Regions from separate parts of the Stenotrophomonas sp. STEN046 genome, predicted to be linked through region 1. Evidence: predicted binding sites of a transcription regulator. Region 1 holds the regulator's gene; the other holds the start of a gene.
The links. The regulator HrcA, encoded in region 1, represses chaperone genes, less so after heat shock. The targets are predictions, from matches to a motif close to TTNGCACTCNNNNNNNNNGAGTGCNAA.
Positions count from the first base shown of each region.

Region 2: the regulator HrcA is predicted to act here: its motif matches at 1,326-1,352, upstream of ACVOLJ_RS03820 (co-chaperone GroES).

Region 1 covers NZ_JBRRDR010000053.1:18,811-26,357, reverse strand. The annotation lists gene ACVOLJ_RS18635 (AraC family transcriptional regulator) at 1-591, shown strand, start outside; gene ACVOLJ_RS18630 (hypothetical protein) at 736-1,119, shown strand; gene dnaJ (molecular chaperone DnaJ) at 1,185-2,318, opposite strand; gene dnaK (molecular chaperone DnaK) at 2,473-4,398, opposite strand; gene grpE (nucleotide exchange factor GrpE) at 4,633-5,148, opposite strand; gene hrcA (heat-inducible transcriptional repressor HrcA) at 5,212-6,276, opposite strand; gene recN (DNA repair protein RecN) at 6,392-7,547, shown strand, end outside.
Region 2 covers NZ_JBRRDR010000004.1:137,746-145,292, forward strand. The annotation lists gene ACVOLJ_RS03815 (endonuclease) at 1-1,043, opposite strand, end outside; gene ACVOLJ_RS03820 (co-chaperone GroES) at 1,399-1,686, shown strand; gene groL (chaperonin GroEL) at 1,770-3,419, shown strand; gene ACVOLJ_RS03830 (LysR substrate-binding domain-containing protein) at 3,575-4,495, opposite strand; gene ACVOLJ_RS03835 (glutathione S-transferase family protein) at 4,744-5,379, shown strand; gene ACVOLJ_RS03840 (LLM class oxidoreductase) at 5,393-6,421, shown strand; gene ACVOLJ_RS03845 (MarR family winged helix-turn-helix transcriptional regulator) at 6,476-6,976, shown strand; gene ACVOLJ_RS03850 (DNA alkylation repair protein) at 6,973-7,547, shown strand, end outside.

The DNA of each region.
Region 1 (7,547 bases):
CCCTCCACCCGCGCGATCTGGATGCCGGCCGGCATGGCGCATGGGGTGGACTGCATCGCCGAGGTGCACATGCGCAGCCTGTACATCGAACCGGCCTTCGCCCCGCAGCTGCCGGCCGAGGCCTTTGCCGTGCAGGTGTCGCCACTGCTGCGCGAGCTGCTGCATGCTGCAAGCCTCATTGAAAGCGCGCATGAGGAAGACAGCCGCGACGGGCGTGTGGTGCGCCTGATGCTCGATGAACTGCATCGCATGGATGCCCTGCCACTGCACCTGCCCGAGCCGGCCGACCCGCGCCTGCGCCGCATCTGCGAGCACATCCAGAAGCATCCCGGCGACGAGGCGACGCTGCAGGACTGGGCACAGGCACTCGCGGTGGACGTGAAAACCATCCAGCGCCATTTCAGCAGCGAACTGGGCATGACCTTCGGCCAATGGCGGCAGCAGGCGCGCCTGCTGGCGGCGATGGAACGACTGGCGACCGGCGACAAGGTGATCGATGTCGCACTGGCGATGGGCTATGACAGCCCAAGTGCGTTCACCAGCATGTTCAAGCGCCAGCTCGGGCAGACACCGGCGGCGTTTTTCCGTTGATCCGTTGAACGTCATCCACGCATGGCGTGGATCTACTGCCGAATCCGGGTAGGACTTTTGCCATTCGGCCGGAAACCGCGCACGTCGTCGCGGTTCTGTCGCGCAGGTGCATGCTCCGATGGTCTCCCCAGAAAGGAGATCGCCATGAACAAGGCATGGAACGTCGCATCAGGATTCGCTGTTGCTGTAGTACTGGCGCTGGCCGCCATCAGTCTGCCCGCGCGGGCGTCCGGCACACAGTTCAGCTTCTACTCGGACGAACAGAAGGACGGATTCCAGTTTTCTCTTGAGATCCACGGGCGCAGCGACGATGGCTACATCCATGCCACCTGGACGGGAAAGGCGGACAAGGCGCCGCCACGTAATCCGTACTACGTCGAAATGAACCGTAACCAGAAACGGCTCTATGTCCGTCCACGCGAGCGGGATGGCCAGCCCTGGTTCGAGCTGGACGTCGTAGGTGATCGCGGGACGTTGCAGTTCCAGGGCCACCGCATCCACGGCAGTGCCGACTGGGAGATCAGGTAGCCACCCCACAAACGAAAACGCCGGGCATGGCCCGGCGCTACCGTTCAATGTTTCCGTTGAAAAGTTCAGGACGTCATCCGGTCCCAGAAACCCTTCACCCCGTCGATGAAGGTGGCCGACTTCGGCGAGTGCTTGCGCGCATCTTCGCCATTGAAGGTCGCTTCAAACTGCTCCAGCAGCTTGCGCTGGTCATTGGTGAGATTGACCGGCGTCTCCACCACCACGCGGCAGTACAGGTCGCCTTCGCTGCGGCTGCGCACCGAACGCACGCCCTTGCCGCGCAGGCGGAACAGCTTGCCGGTCTGGGTTTCGGCCGGGATGCGGATTTCCGCTTCACCGCCGAGGGTGGCCACGCGCACGGTATCGCCCAGTGCGGCCTGCGAGATGCGGATCGGCACTTCGCAGTGCAGGTCGTCGCCGTCGCGCTGGAAGATGTCGTGCTCGCGCACACGCACTTCCACGTACAGATCGCCTGGCGGGGTTCCAGCCGGACCGGCCTCGCCTTCGCCCGACAGGCGGATGCGGTCGCCGGTATCCACGCCCGCCGGCACCTTCACCGACAGCACCTTGTCTTCCTCGACACGGCCGTTGCCGTGGCAGGTCTTGCAGGGCTTGGCGATGATCTGGCCACGGCCGCCACAGTTGTGGCAGGCCTGCTGCATGGCGAAGATGCCGCGCTGGATGCGCACCTGGCCGCGGCCATGGCAGACGTTGCAGGTTTCCACCTTGCCGTCTTCCGAGCCGCTGCCGTCACAGTCGCCACATTCGGCCAGGGTCGGAATCTCGATGCGGCGCTCGACGCCACGCACCGCTTCTTCCAGATCCAGCTCCATCACGTAACCGATATCGGCACCACGGCGCGCCTGGCGCGGACCACCGCCGCCAGCACCACCGAAGATGTTGCCGAAAATATCGCCGAAAATATCGTTCATGTCCGGGCCGCCCGGACCACCGCCACCACCGCCCATGCCGTGCTCGAACGCGGCGTGGCCGTGGCTGTCGTACATGCGGCGCTTGTTGCCGTCGGACAGTACTTCGTAGGCTTCCTTGCACTCCTTGAAGGAGGCTTCGGCCGCCGCATCACCCGGGTTGCGGTCCGGGTGGAACTTCATCGCACAACGGCGGTAGGCCTTCTTCAGCTCTTCGTCGGTGGCGGTGCGGGCAACGCCCAGCACTTCGTAGTAATCGCGCTTGCTCATATCGTGGATCGCATTCCGGAAAGTCGGGATTCGTCAAAGCGGAAGAGCGGAACCAGGTCCGCTCTTGCGTCGGGCGCCCCGACACGCCAGAAGGCGGTCAGGACCCTGATACGACAACGGGACGCTGGCAGGCAGCGTCCCGCGTCGGTCCGGATCAGGACTTCTTGTCGTCCTTGACTTCGGTGAACTCGGCGTCCACCACGTCATCCTGGGCCTTGCCCGCATTGCCGGCATCGGCGCCCGGGGCGGCACCGCCCTGCTCGGCCGAAGCGGCAGCGAACAGTGCCTGGCCGGCTTCTTCCAGTGCCTTCGACTTGGCTTCGATCTGTGCCTTGTCGTCACCCTTCATCGCGGTTTCCAGGTCAGCCAGGGCCGCTTCCACCTTGCCGATGACATCACCGCCGACCTTGCTGCCGTGCTCGGTGATGGCGCTGCGGGTGCCGTGGATCAGGGCATCGGCCTGGTTGCGGGCCTGCACCAGTTCCTGGAACTTCTTGTCTTCTTCGCGGTTGGCTTCCGCGTCGGCGACCATGCGCGCGATCTCTTCCTCGGACAGACCCGAACCGGCCTTGATCTCGACCTTCTGTTCCTTGTTGGTCTTCTTGTCCTTGGCCGACACATGCAGGATGCCGTTGGCGTCGATGTCGAAGGACACTTCCACCTGCGGCAGGCCACGCGGGGCCGGCTCGATGCCGGACAGGTCGAACTTGGCCAGCGACTTGTTGAAGCGGGCCTGTTCGCGCTCACCCTGCAGCACGTGCACGGTCACCGCCGACTGGTTGTCCTCGGCGGTGGAGAACACCTGCGAGGCCTTGGTCGGAATGGTGGTGTTCTTTTCAATGATCTTGGTGAACACGCCGCCCATGGTTTCGATACCCAGCGACAGCGGGGTCACGTCCAGCAGCAGCACGTCCTTGACGTCGCCGCCGAGCACGCCGCCCTGGATCGCCGCACCCAGTGCCACGGCTTCGTCCGGGTTGACGTCCTTGCGCGGTTCCTTGCCGAAGAACTCGGTGACAGCCTGCTGCACCTTCGGCATGCGGGTCTGGCCGCCGACCAGGATCACTTCGCTGATGTCGCTCGAACGCAGGCCGGCATCGTTCAGGGCGACGCGGCACGGCTCGATCGACTTCTTGATCAGCTCTTCCACCAGCGACTCCAGCTTGGCGCGGGTCAACTTGATGTTCAGGTGCTTCGGGCCCGACGCGTCAGCGGTGACGTACGGCAGGTTCACTTCGGTCTGCTGGGCGCTGGACAGCTCGATCTTGGCGCGCTCGGCAGCATCCTTCAGGCGCTGCAGGGCCAGCGGATCCTTGCGCAGGTCGATGCCCTGGTCCTTGTTGAACTCTTCAACCAGGTACTCGATGACGCGGTTGTCGAAATCTTCGCCGCCCAGGAAGGTGTCACCGTTGGTGGCCAGCACTTCGAACTGCTTTTCACCATCGACGTTGGCGATCTCGATCACCGACACGTCGAAGGTGCCGCCGCCCAGGTCGTACACCACGATCTTGCGATCCTTGTTGTCGCCCTTGTCCAGGCCATAGGCCAGCGCGGCCGCAGTCGGCTCGTTGATGATGCGCTTGACGTCCAGACCGGCGATGCGGCCAGCGTCCTTGGTTGCCTGGCGCTGGCTGTCATTGAAGTAGGCCGGCACGGTGATGACCGCTTCGGTGACCTTTTCACCGAGGAAGTCCTCGGCGGTCTTCTTCATCTTTTCCAGCACCTTGGCCGAGATTTCCTGCGGCGCCATCTTCTTGGCATCGCTGGTGGACACCCAGGCGTCGCCATTGTCGTGGGCCAGGATGCCGTACGGGACGTGCGCGATGTCCTTCTGCACTTCAGCGTCGGTGAACTTGCGGCCGATCAGGCGCTTCACCGCGTAGAAGGTGTTCTTGGGGTTGGTGACGGCCTGGCGCTTGGCCGAGGCGCCGACCAGGACTTCGCCGTCCTTGGTGTAGGCGACGATCGACGGGGTGGTGCGATCGCCTTCCGAGTTTTCAATGACGCGGGCCTTGCCGCCGTCCATGATCGCCACACACGAGTTGGTGGTGCCGAGGTCGATACCAATGATCTTGCCCATGGGGGAGACTCCTGAAGAATGCTGTTTATGTCAGTCCGGCCGTTCGGCCGGTGGATGAATACGAAGTGGGGGAGGCTCGTGGAACATTCAAGCCATCCTCCGAACGCTGTGTTCAGCGCCTGGAAAACCTCGCCGGGCATGGCCCGGCAGTACCGATCCGGGCGGGTCCAACGATGCCGGTCCGGGCGGTTGGCGCCGGACCATGCCCGGCGGCCCCGCGCCCGCAACGACGGGTCAGTCGGCCGCCACCACCACCAGCGCCGGCCGCAGCAGGCGCTCGTTGAGCAGGTAGCCCTTCTGGAACACGGTCACCACGCTGCCCGGCGCGGCGCCGGGCGCGGCGACCTGGCTGATCGCTTGGTGGTGTTCCGGGTTGAACGGCTGGCCGGTCGGGTCCAGCAGGGCCAGGCCATTGTCGGCGGCGACCTTCAGCAGCTGCTTGTAGGTCATTTCCAGGCCTTCACGCAGCGGATGGGCGTCGTCGCCGGCCGCCTTCAGGCCCGCATCGAGGCTGTCAAATACCGGCAGCAGCTCGCCCAGCAGCTTCTCGTTGGCAAATTTGCGAGCCTGTTCGATGTCGCGGGCCACGCGCTTGCGCTGGTTGTCCAGGTCGGCGCGCTCACGCAGCGCTTCGGCCTTGACCTGCTCCACTTCCGCGCGCAGCTGTTCAATCTGTTCGTTGACGCCCTGGTCGGCGGCTGCGTCGGCAGCGGCCTGCTGGGCGGCGATGTCTGGCTGATCTTGATTCATGTCTGGGTCCCTGGCGGTCACTCTCCGCCTCCACCCACCCTAGTGTGGGCGGGATGCTGCGTTTCAAGCGTCCGATGCACCAGGACTGCGGCCGCCGGGTGAAAAGGCCGCGCCCAGTACATCGGCGGTGGCCTGGACCAGGGGAATCATGCGGTCGTAGGCCATCCGCTTGGGCCCGATCACCCCCAGCACGCCCAGCACCTGGCCGTTGGCGGTATAAGGGGCCGTTACCAGCGAGACCCCCTGCAGCGGCATCATCCCGGTCTCTTCGCCGATAAAGATGCGCACCCCCGGCGCCTGGATGGTCCGCTCCAGCAACTGCAGGATCTCGCGCTTGCTGGAGAACAGCTCGAACAGCTCGCGCAGGCGCTCCAGGTCGGACAGGTCCTGCACCCCCATCAGCCGGGTCTGCCCGGCCACCAGCATGTCGTCGGCCGGCGGCTGCAGGGCCTGCTCGGCCAGCTCGATGCTGTGCGCCAGCAGCTGCTCCAGCTCCGAACGGGCGTCGCGCAGCTCCAGCAGCAGGCGGGTACGGATCTCCGCCAGCGGCAGGCCGGCGAAATGGGCGTTGAGGTAGTTGGCGACCTGTTCCAGCTGCCCTGGCTCGAAGCCCTGGCGGGTCTCGATCACCCGGTTCTGCACCTCGTTGTCGGCAAACACCAGGATCGCCAGCACCCGGCGCCCGTCCAGCGCCACGAAATCGATCTGGCGGAAAGCGAACTGTTCGCGGCGTGGCGCGCTGACCACGCCAACGAAATGACTCATCGCCGACAGCAGTTCCGAGGCGCTGCCGAGCAGGGCCTGGGTACTGCCGCCTCCGGCCAGCTCCTGGCGCAACCGGGCCAGCTCGCCTTCGCCCGGCGGCTGCATCTGCAACAGGCTGTCGACGAACACGCGGTAGCCGTGCGCGGTCGGGATGCGCCCGGCCGAGGTGTGCGGCGACGCCAGCAGGCCCAGGTCTTCCAGATCGCCCAGGATGTTGCGGATGGTGGCCGAGCTGACCTCCAGGCCGGCCACACGTGCCAGTGTCTGCGAGCCCACCGGCTCGCCGTCCTGGATGTAACGCGCGATCAGGGTGCGCAGCAGATGGCGCGCGCGCGGGGCTAGCTGGTCGGGAGAACCGTGCATGGAATCAACCTGTGAGACACGGACACTAGATAATGGCGCAGCGCCACCTTGGCAAGTCATTGGACCACTCGGCCGCGCGTGCTAGCGTTGCGCGGCTGAATACACCTCTCTACCGATGCTCAGACACCTTTCGATCAAGGATTTCGCCGTCGTCCGCGCCACCGAGCTTGAGTTCGGGCCGGGCATGACCGTGGTTTCAGGCGAGACCGGCGCCGGCAAATCGCTGATGGTCGACGCACTGGGCTTCCTGTCCGGCCTGCGCGCCGACAGCGGCGTGGTCCGCCATGGCGCCGCCCGCGCCGAGCTGTCGGCCGAATTCGCCCTTGACCAGCTGCAGGCCGCCCGCCAGTGGCTGGCCGACAACGAGCTGGACGACGACGACCAATGCCAGCTTCGGCGTGTGATCCGTGCCGATGGTGGCTCGCGCGCGTGGATCAACGGCCGTCCGGTCACCCTGGCACAGCTGGCCGACCTGGCCGCGCTGCTGGTGGAGATCCATGGCCAGCACGAGCAACAGGCCCTGCTGACCCGCCCATCGCAGCTGGCCCTGCTGGACGCCTACGCCCGCAATGAAGGCGAGCGCCGCGAGGTACGTCGCGCGGCCGCAGCCTGGCAGATGCTGGTCGACGAATCACTGGCGCTGTCGCAACAGGGCGATGTGAGTGACCGCATCGGCTTCCTCGAACACCAGCTTCGCGAGCTCGACCGCGAGGATCTGGCCCCCGAATCGATCGTCGCGCTGGGTGCCAGCCACCGCCGCCAGGCCCACGCCAGCGCCCTGCTGGCCGCCTGCCAGGCCGCGAGCGGGCAACTCAATGGCGACGAAGGCGGTTCCGCGCTGGATCTGCTGCAGCAGGTACGGCACGAACTGGCCCGGGTGGCCGAACACGATGCGCGCCTGGGCGATGTGGACGCGCTGATCGACAGCGCCTCGATCCAGCTGCATGAAGCACTGGCCCTGCTCGACCGTGTGCATGACGACCTGGATGCCGATCCGGACCAGTTCGAAGAGAACGAGCGTCGCCTCGGCCGCCTGCACGACCTGGCCCGCAAGCATCGCGTGCCGATGGACGAGCTGGGCGCACAACGCGAGCGCATGCATGCCGAAGTGGAACAGCTGCGTGGGGCCGACGAGCGCCTGCAGCGTCTGGCCGGCGAGATCGACAAGGCCGCAGGTGCATGGCGTGCGCAGGCCGCCACGCTGACCACCAGCCGGCGCAAGGCGGCTACCGAACTGTCGGCCACCACCACCGGCATCATCGCCGAGCTGG
Region 2 (7,547 bases), on a different contig from region 1:
GTGCCCGAGCCGCTGTAGGGATAGGCGGTGTGACCCTTGATCGTCTCGTGCAGCGAGCAGCGCAGCTGGCTGGGGCTGGAGGTGTTCACCTTCGCGTAGTAACCGGCCGGGCCGCCGGGGTTGCCTGGGTCCGGGTTGCCGGTGGTGGTGGCCACGGTAAAGGCGATGCGGCTGTCGGCCGCCGGGCGGGCGCCCTGCGAATCGGCGATGCGCGCGGCGCGGATGTCGAAGCGGCAGGCTTCACCGGCCACCAGCGCGGTGTTGGTGGAAAGCTTCACGCTCTTGCCGCTGGCAGGCCAGGTCAGCGGGACGCTGCCGGAGGTGCCGCAGGTGAGCGCGAAGGCGCCACTGGCCAGGCTGACGGTCTCGCTGAACACCACTTCCAGATCGGCCGCTGCCGGGAACGTGCTGCTGCCCTGCGCCGGGGTGGTGGTGGAGACCGAGGGCGGGGTGTTCGGGCCGGGGGTGCCGCCGCCACTGAAGGTTTGGCTGTTGTTGCAGCTGCCGAAGGTCTGTCTGGCCGATTCGGCCCAGGTGAAGTGGGTGTACTGGCTGCCACTGCCGGTCAGCTGCAGGGAGGTACCGGCGGCGGTGCTGTTGGTCTCGGCAACCGGGATGTTCTGGCTGGTCATGCCGGCGGCGGGGCCACCGGAGGCGGTGATCGCGCCTTCATAGCTGAGGAACTGCACCACCTTGCCGCTGGCGTCGACCAGGGCAATGCCATCATTGGGACCGTTCTGCAGGCCGTTGGTGGGGTAGGTCACCACGGCCAGGGTGGCGCTGCCGCAGCCGGCAGCGGTGCCGGCGGGAACGGCATTGTTGGCGTAGACGGTCGCAGCCGACGGGTTGCTGCCGTTGTAGAGGTAAAGGCGGTAGCCGGACAGGTCCTCGCCGGCGGTGGCGACCACTTCGATGGCTTCGCCGACGTCACCGGCAGCGGTGCTGTCGTCGTAGTGCAGTTCGTTGATGAAGACCTCGGCCTGGGCCGGTGCGGCGGCCAGCGCCAGCAGGCAGGCGGCGGCGAGCGGGGACAGCAATCGCATCGACTACTCCTTGTGATTGGGAATGCCGGGCCACCGTAAGGCCGATCCAGTGACACTTTGTCGTAAATGAACGCCAGATATCTGACACTGAGACGGCGGTCACTAAAAGCGAGGGCGCGCCAAGGGCGAGCCGCGCGCCAGCCGCGTGAAGGCACGGCTGCCAGGCGTGGATCCGCGCGCAACCGTCGCCGCAAAAATTTTTGCCCGGGCGGCCTTGAAAGGCCCGGCGCCAGCTCCATCTCTGTCGTGCTCCCGACCTGTCGGGCTTTTTCACGCGCGTTGCTGGCAGTCGCTTGGTGCGAGTGCTAACATCGCCGGACTTTTTCAGACCAATCAATAACTTAAGAGGTCCCACATGAGCATCAAGCCGCTGCACGACCGCGTTGTGGTCAAGCCGATCGAAGCCGACGAAGTTTCCGCCGGTGGCATTCTGATCCCGGACTCCGCCAAGGAAAAGTCCACCAAGGGTGAAGTCGTTGCCGTGGGCCCGGGCAAGCCGCTGGACAACGGCACCGTGCGCGCTCCTTCGCTGAAGGTCGGCGACAAGGTCATCTACGGCCAGTACGCCGGCAGCTCGTACAAGAGCGAAGGCGTCGAATACAAGGTCCTGCGCGAAGACGACGTGCTCGCCGTCATCGGCTGAGCGTAAGCGCGACCTGCTTCATCCCCTGATTCCAACACCCAGCTGCCGGGCATGGCCCGGCGCTACCAATGAGGTAACTGCACATGGCTGCCAAGGATATTCGTTTCGGTGAAGACGCCCGTTCGCGCATGGTGCGCGGCGTCAACGTTCTCGCCAATGCCGTCAAGGCCACCCTGGGCCCGAAGGGCCGCAACGTCGTGCTCGAGAAGAGCTTCGGCGCCCCGACCATCACCAAGGACGGCGTCTCCGTCGCCAAGGAAATCGAACTGGCTGACAAGTTCGAGAACATGGGCGCGCAGATGGTGAAGGAAGTTGCTTCCCGCACCAACGACGACGCTGGCGACGGCACCACCACCGCCACCGTGCTGGCCCAGGCCCTGATCCGCGAAGGCGCCAAGGCTGTGGCCGCCGGCATGAACCCGATGGACCTCAAGCGCGGCATCGACAAGGCCGTCGTGGCTGCCGTCGCCGAGCTGAAGAACATCTCCAAGCCGACCGCTGACGACAAGGCGATCGCCCAGGTCGGCACGATCTCGGCCAACTCGGACGAGTCGATCGGCCAGATCATCGCCAATGCGATGAAGGAAGTCGGCAAGGAAGGCGTGATCACCGTTGAAGAAGGCTCGGGCCTGGACAACGAGCTGGACGTGGTCAAGGGCATGCAGTTCGACCGCGGCTACCTGTCCCCGTACTTCATCAACAACCAGCAGTCGCAGACCGCTGACCTGGATGACCCGTACATCCTGCTGCACGACAAGAAGATCTCCAACGTGCGTGACCTGCTGCCGGTGCTGGAAGGCGTCGCCAAGGCAGGCAAGCCGCTGCTGATCGTCGCCGAAGAAGTGGAAGGCGAAGCGCTGGCGACCCTGGTGGTCAACACCATCCGCGGCATCGTCAAGGTCGTGGCCGTCAAGGCGCCGGGCTTCGGCGATCGTCGCAAGGCGATGCTGGAAGACATGGCCGTGCTGACCGGCGGCACCGTGATCTCCGAAGAAGTGGGCCTGTCGCTGGAAAAGGCCACCATCAAGGACCTCGGCCGCGCCAAGAAGGTGCAGGTCTCCAAGGAAAACACCACCATCATCGATGGCGTGGGTGACAAGGCTGCGGTCGATTCGCGCGTTGCGCAGATCAAGACCCAGATCGAAGACACTTCCTCGGATTACGACCGCGAGAAGCTGCAGGAACGCGTGGCCAAGCTGGCCGGCGGCGTTGCGGTGATCAAGGTCGGCGCTTCGACCGAAATCGAAATGAAGGAAAAGAAGGACCGCGTCGACGACGCCCTGCACGCGACCCGTGCAGCCGTTGAAGAAGGCGTGGTCCCGGGCGGCGGCGTTGCCCTGGTGCGTGCAGTGTCGGCCCTGGCTGGCCTGAAGGGTGCCAACGAAGACCAGAACCACGGCATCCAGATTGCCCTGCGCGCGATGGAAGCCCCGCTGCGCGAGATCGTCGCCAACGCCGGCGAAGAGCCGTCGGTCATCGTCAACAAGGTCAAGGAAGGCACCGGCAGCTTCGGCTACAACGCCGCCACCGGCGAGTTCGGTGACATGCTGCAGTTCGGCATCCTGGACCCGACCAAGGTGACCCGTTCGGCGCTGCAGAACGCTGCTTCGATCGCTGGTCTGATGATCACCACCGAAGCCATGGTTGCCGAAGCTCCGAAGAAGGACGAGCCGGCCATGGGCGGCGCCGGTGGCATGGGCGGCATGGGTGGCATGGGCGGCATGGACTTCTAAGGTCCGCTGCGCTGCTGTAATACAAAAAACCCCGCCGCAAGGCGGGGTTTTTTTGTGGGTGCCGGCCCGATCCGCGCATGGCGTGGATCTACGGGGCCACGCGTTTCTCGCAGTAGATCCACGCCATGCGTGAATATCGCCGCAGGGCGGGGCCTCTATCCATGTTCCGCGTAAGGCGGCTCCGCATCGCGCGAAGACGCCAACGCTGTGCGCAACCAAGCGAGAAACGCGGGCACCGCCGCATTCTCCACATCATCGCCGCAGGTCACTGCGTAGTAGGCGAATGCCTGCGGCCATGGCTGCTCGATCACCACCTGCAGCCGGCCGCTGGCCAGTTCCTCGGCCACGTGGATGTCGCGCACCAGCGCGATGCCTTGCCCGGCCACTGCCGCGCGGATCAGCAGCAAGTCGTCATCGAATGCGGGCCCGCGTTCCAGGCGCGCGTCGGGCAGCAGGCCCAATGCCTGGAACCACAACCGCCAGTCACTGCGGTCGGCATCCTGCAGCAAGGGCAGCTGCAGGCAGTCCTGCACCGAGGCCATGGCAGGTGCGGTGGCCAGCAGTGCCGGGCTGGCCACCGGCAGCAGCACCGGTGCCAGCAGGTGCTCTGCCTGCAGGCCGGGGTAGTACCCCAATCCATGGCGAATCGCGATGTCCACGCCGTCGCGGCGCAGGTCGACCAACGCTGCACGGGCATCGAGCTGCACGTCCACCTGCGGGTGCAGCGCGCTGAACTCGCCCAGGCGGGGTGCCAGCCACTGCGCAGCGAAACTGGGAGCAGCACTGATGCGCAGTGTGCCCCGCGTTTGCCACCGTTCCAGTGTCTGCACGCTGTGGGCAATCTGGTCGAACGCCTGCTGCAGTTCCAGGTGCACGCGTGCGCCGGCTGCGCTGAGCACCACGCCATGCCGGGTGCGATCGAACAGGCTCACGCCCAGGCGCTCCTGCAGCTGCCGCAGCTGCAGGCTGATGGCACCCGGGGTCACTCCCATCACCTCGGCGGCGGCGGTCAGGCTGCCATGGCGGCCGGTTTCAACAAAGGCCCGCAAGCCCAGCAACGGCAAAACCGCCCCCATTCCGTTCTCCAGTCACGACGCCGGCATCGGCCGCGCGGCAACAGCATATCGGCCGCACCCTGTGCTGTCCTGCCGCGTCGTTGAAGTTGAGCCACGCTCAACTCCCCGGGCAGAAGGCATCGTTTCTCTCCTGCGCCGGTCCTTCCTAGACTGCATGCACGGCTGCTGCAGCGCCTGTTTCCGCATCGCACGGTCTTGCTTCCTGAAGGCCGGCGTGTGCCGTCGCTCCCTGCCGTCCAGGAATTTTCGTGAACGAACCTTCGCTGCACCTGTACACCGACAGCTCGCCCAATGGCTTCAAGGCCACCATCGCGCTGGAAGAACTCGGCCTGCCCTATCGGCTGCACCACGTCCGCATCACCGAAGGCGAGCATCGCCATCCCGATTTCCTGCAGCTCAACCCGCATGGCCGCATCCCGGTGCTGGAGGATCGTGCGCGTGGCATCGTCATCTTCGAATCGGCGGCGATCCTGATGTATCTGGCCGAACAGGCCAACGCTCTGCTGCCCATCGACGCGGTTGCGCGCTGGGAGACGCTGACCTGGTTGATGTTCCATGCCGCCAGCGTCGGCCCGATCCTGGGCCAGCGCGTGCATTTCGAGCACTTCGCACAGCACCCCGACGCCGTCGCACTCGAGCGTTACCGCAGGCTGAGCGACGACCTGTTCGCCGTACTCGACCAGCGCCTGCAGGAGCGTGAGTGGCTGGCGGGTGGCCAGTACTCCATCGCTGATATCGCGCACTTCGGCTGGCTGCATATCGCCCGCATCATCGACATCGACTTCTCGCAGCACCGCCATCTCAGCGCATGGCATGCGCGCGTTGCCGCACGCCCTGCGGTACAGCGCGGTGTGCAGCTGCCCGAACCGGCCACCGGCCCGTAAGGAGGCGATGCACATGAATGAATCTGTTGCGATGCCGGGCGCATCGGCGCCGGCCTTTGCTACGCACCCGGGCTACCAGCGCATGTTCCGCGCCGATGCACTGACCCTGGGTATCTACCTGCCATTGCGCTTCTACCAGGGCGACATGGCCGTACTACAGGGGCAGGCAAGGTTGGTCGAGGACATCGACCGTCACGGCTTCGCTGCGGTGTGGGTGCGCGATGTACCGCTGTACGACCCGATGTTCGGCGATGCGGGCCAGCTGTTCGATCCGTTCAACTACCTTGCATGGCTGGCGGCGCGCACGCAGCGCGTGGCACTGGCTACCGGCAGCGTGGTGCTGCCGCTGCGCCATCCGATCGACCTGGCAAAATCCGCCGCCTCGGTGGATCAGCTGTCCGGCGGGCGCCTGGTGATGGGCGTTGCCTCCGGCGATCGCCCCTTGGAATTTCCCGCCTACGGTTTGGAGCATGCTGCGCGCGGAGAACGGTTCACCAGTGCGGTAGGCGAGATCCGCCGCTGGCTGCAGCCGGGCGGCGATGGCCGGATGACGCATGCCTGGGCCGGGCAGGGCGTGCAGCTGCTGCCGGCCACGGTCAGCGGTCGCGTTCCGCTGATCGTCACCGGTGGCGCGCGCCAACCGCTGGAATGGATCGGCGAGCATGCCGACGGCTGGCTCACCTATCCAGAGTCCACGCATGACGATGCCGGTCCGCAGCGTCTTGCGGCGAAGATCCGGGCCTGGCGCGCGCTGATTCCGGACGGCGGCTTCCGTCCGCACATGACCAACGACTGGATCGACCTGGTGGACGACCCCGACTACCCACGCACGCCGCTGCGTGGTGGCTTCATCCTGCGCACCGGTCGCAAGGGGCTGATCGACCTGCTGCAGGCGTGGCAGCACGCCGGCGTCAACCACGCCGCGCTGGGCATCCAGTTCGCCGACCGTCCCGCCGGGGAGGTGCTGCAGGAGCTGGCCGAAGAAGTGCTGCCGTTGTTTCCCTCGCATTCCGGGCCGGCACCGAGAGTAATGGACTGGTAGCCGTGGCCTGAACCATGGCATATGATTAGGCGCCTAATCATATGGAAATGGATGATGCTGGAGACCAAGCACAGTGCGTTGCTGGAAGAGGCGCAGCGACGCGGCCACGCCACCGTCGCGCCGCTGCGGCTCTGCTTCCAGCTGCTTTCGCTGTCCGCGTCGATCGATCGCGACTGCGCCACGCGGCTGGCGCCACACGGTCTCAGCGAAGGCCGCTTCATCGTGCTGTTCCTGCTGCGCGGTGCAGGCGGTACGCTGCCGCCGCATGAGCTGGCAGAGCGTGCAGGGGTCACCCGCGCCACCATCAGCGGCCTGTTGGATGGCCTGCAGCGCGAAGGCCTGGTGCAGCGTCGCAGCGATACCGAAGATGGCCGCCGCCTGCAGATCGTGCTGACCGCAAAGGGCGCGCGCCTGGCCGAGGCATTGTTCGACCAGCACACGCAGTGGATAGGTGGCCTGTTCAACGGGCTCGATGCGGGCGAGCAGCGGCAGCTTTCACAGCTGCTGCTCAAGGTCTGGCAGCACACCGATGCCGGGCGTGAGACTGCGGCATGAGCCGTGCCATCGCTGCAGAACGCCTGCGTGCGCTCAACGGTGGCAGCGTTGCCGCAACGCATCTGGCCGAGTGCCTTGCAGTGGACTTCGCTGCGCTGCTGCAGGTGGTAGCCCCCACGCTTGGACCGGACGCGCTGCAACGCATGCGCGACGCTGCGGGCAAGGGCATTACCCAGCGAATGGCCCTGGCCGCTGCGTTGCTGCGCGAGGCAGGCCAGGGCAATCCCATGCGTTGGCGGGACCACAGCTCCGACACCGTGCGTGGTTGGGCCTGCTACCTGATCGGCAGTGACGCCACCACATCTCTGGCAGCGAAGCTGCAGGCGATGCGCCCCCTTGCCGATGACCCACACTTCGGCGTGCGCGAATGGGCGTGGCTGGCGTTGCGCGCGGACATCGTTGCGGCACCCATGCAGGCGCTGGAATGCCTGCAACCGTGGCTGCAGGAGGCATCGCCGATGCTGCGCCGCTTCGCCTGCGAGGCGCTGCGTCCGCGCGGTGTATGGGCCACGCATATCGCACTGTTCAAGCAGCGCCCGGAGCATGCACTGCCCATGCTGGAGGCGCTGGC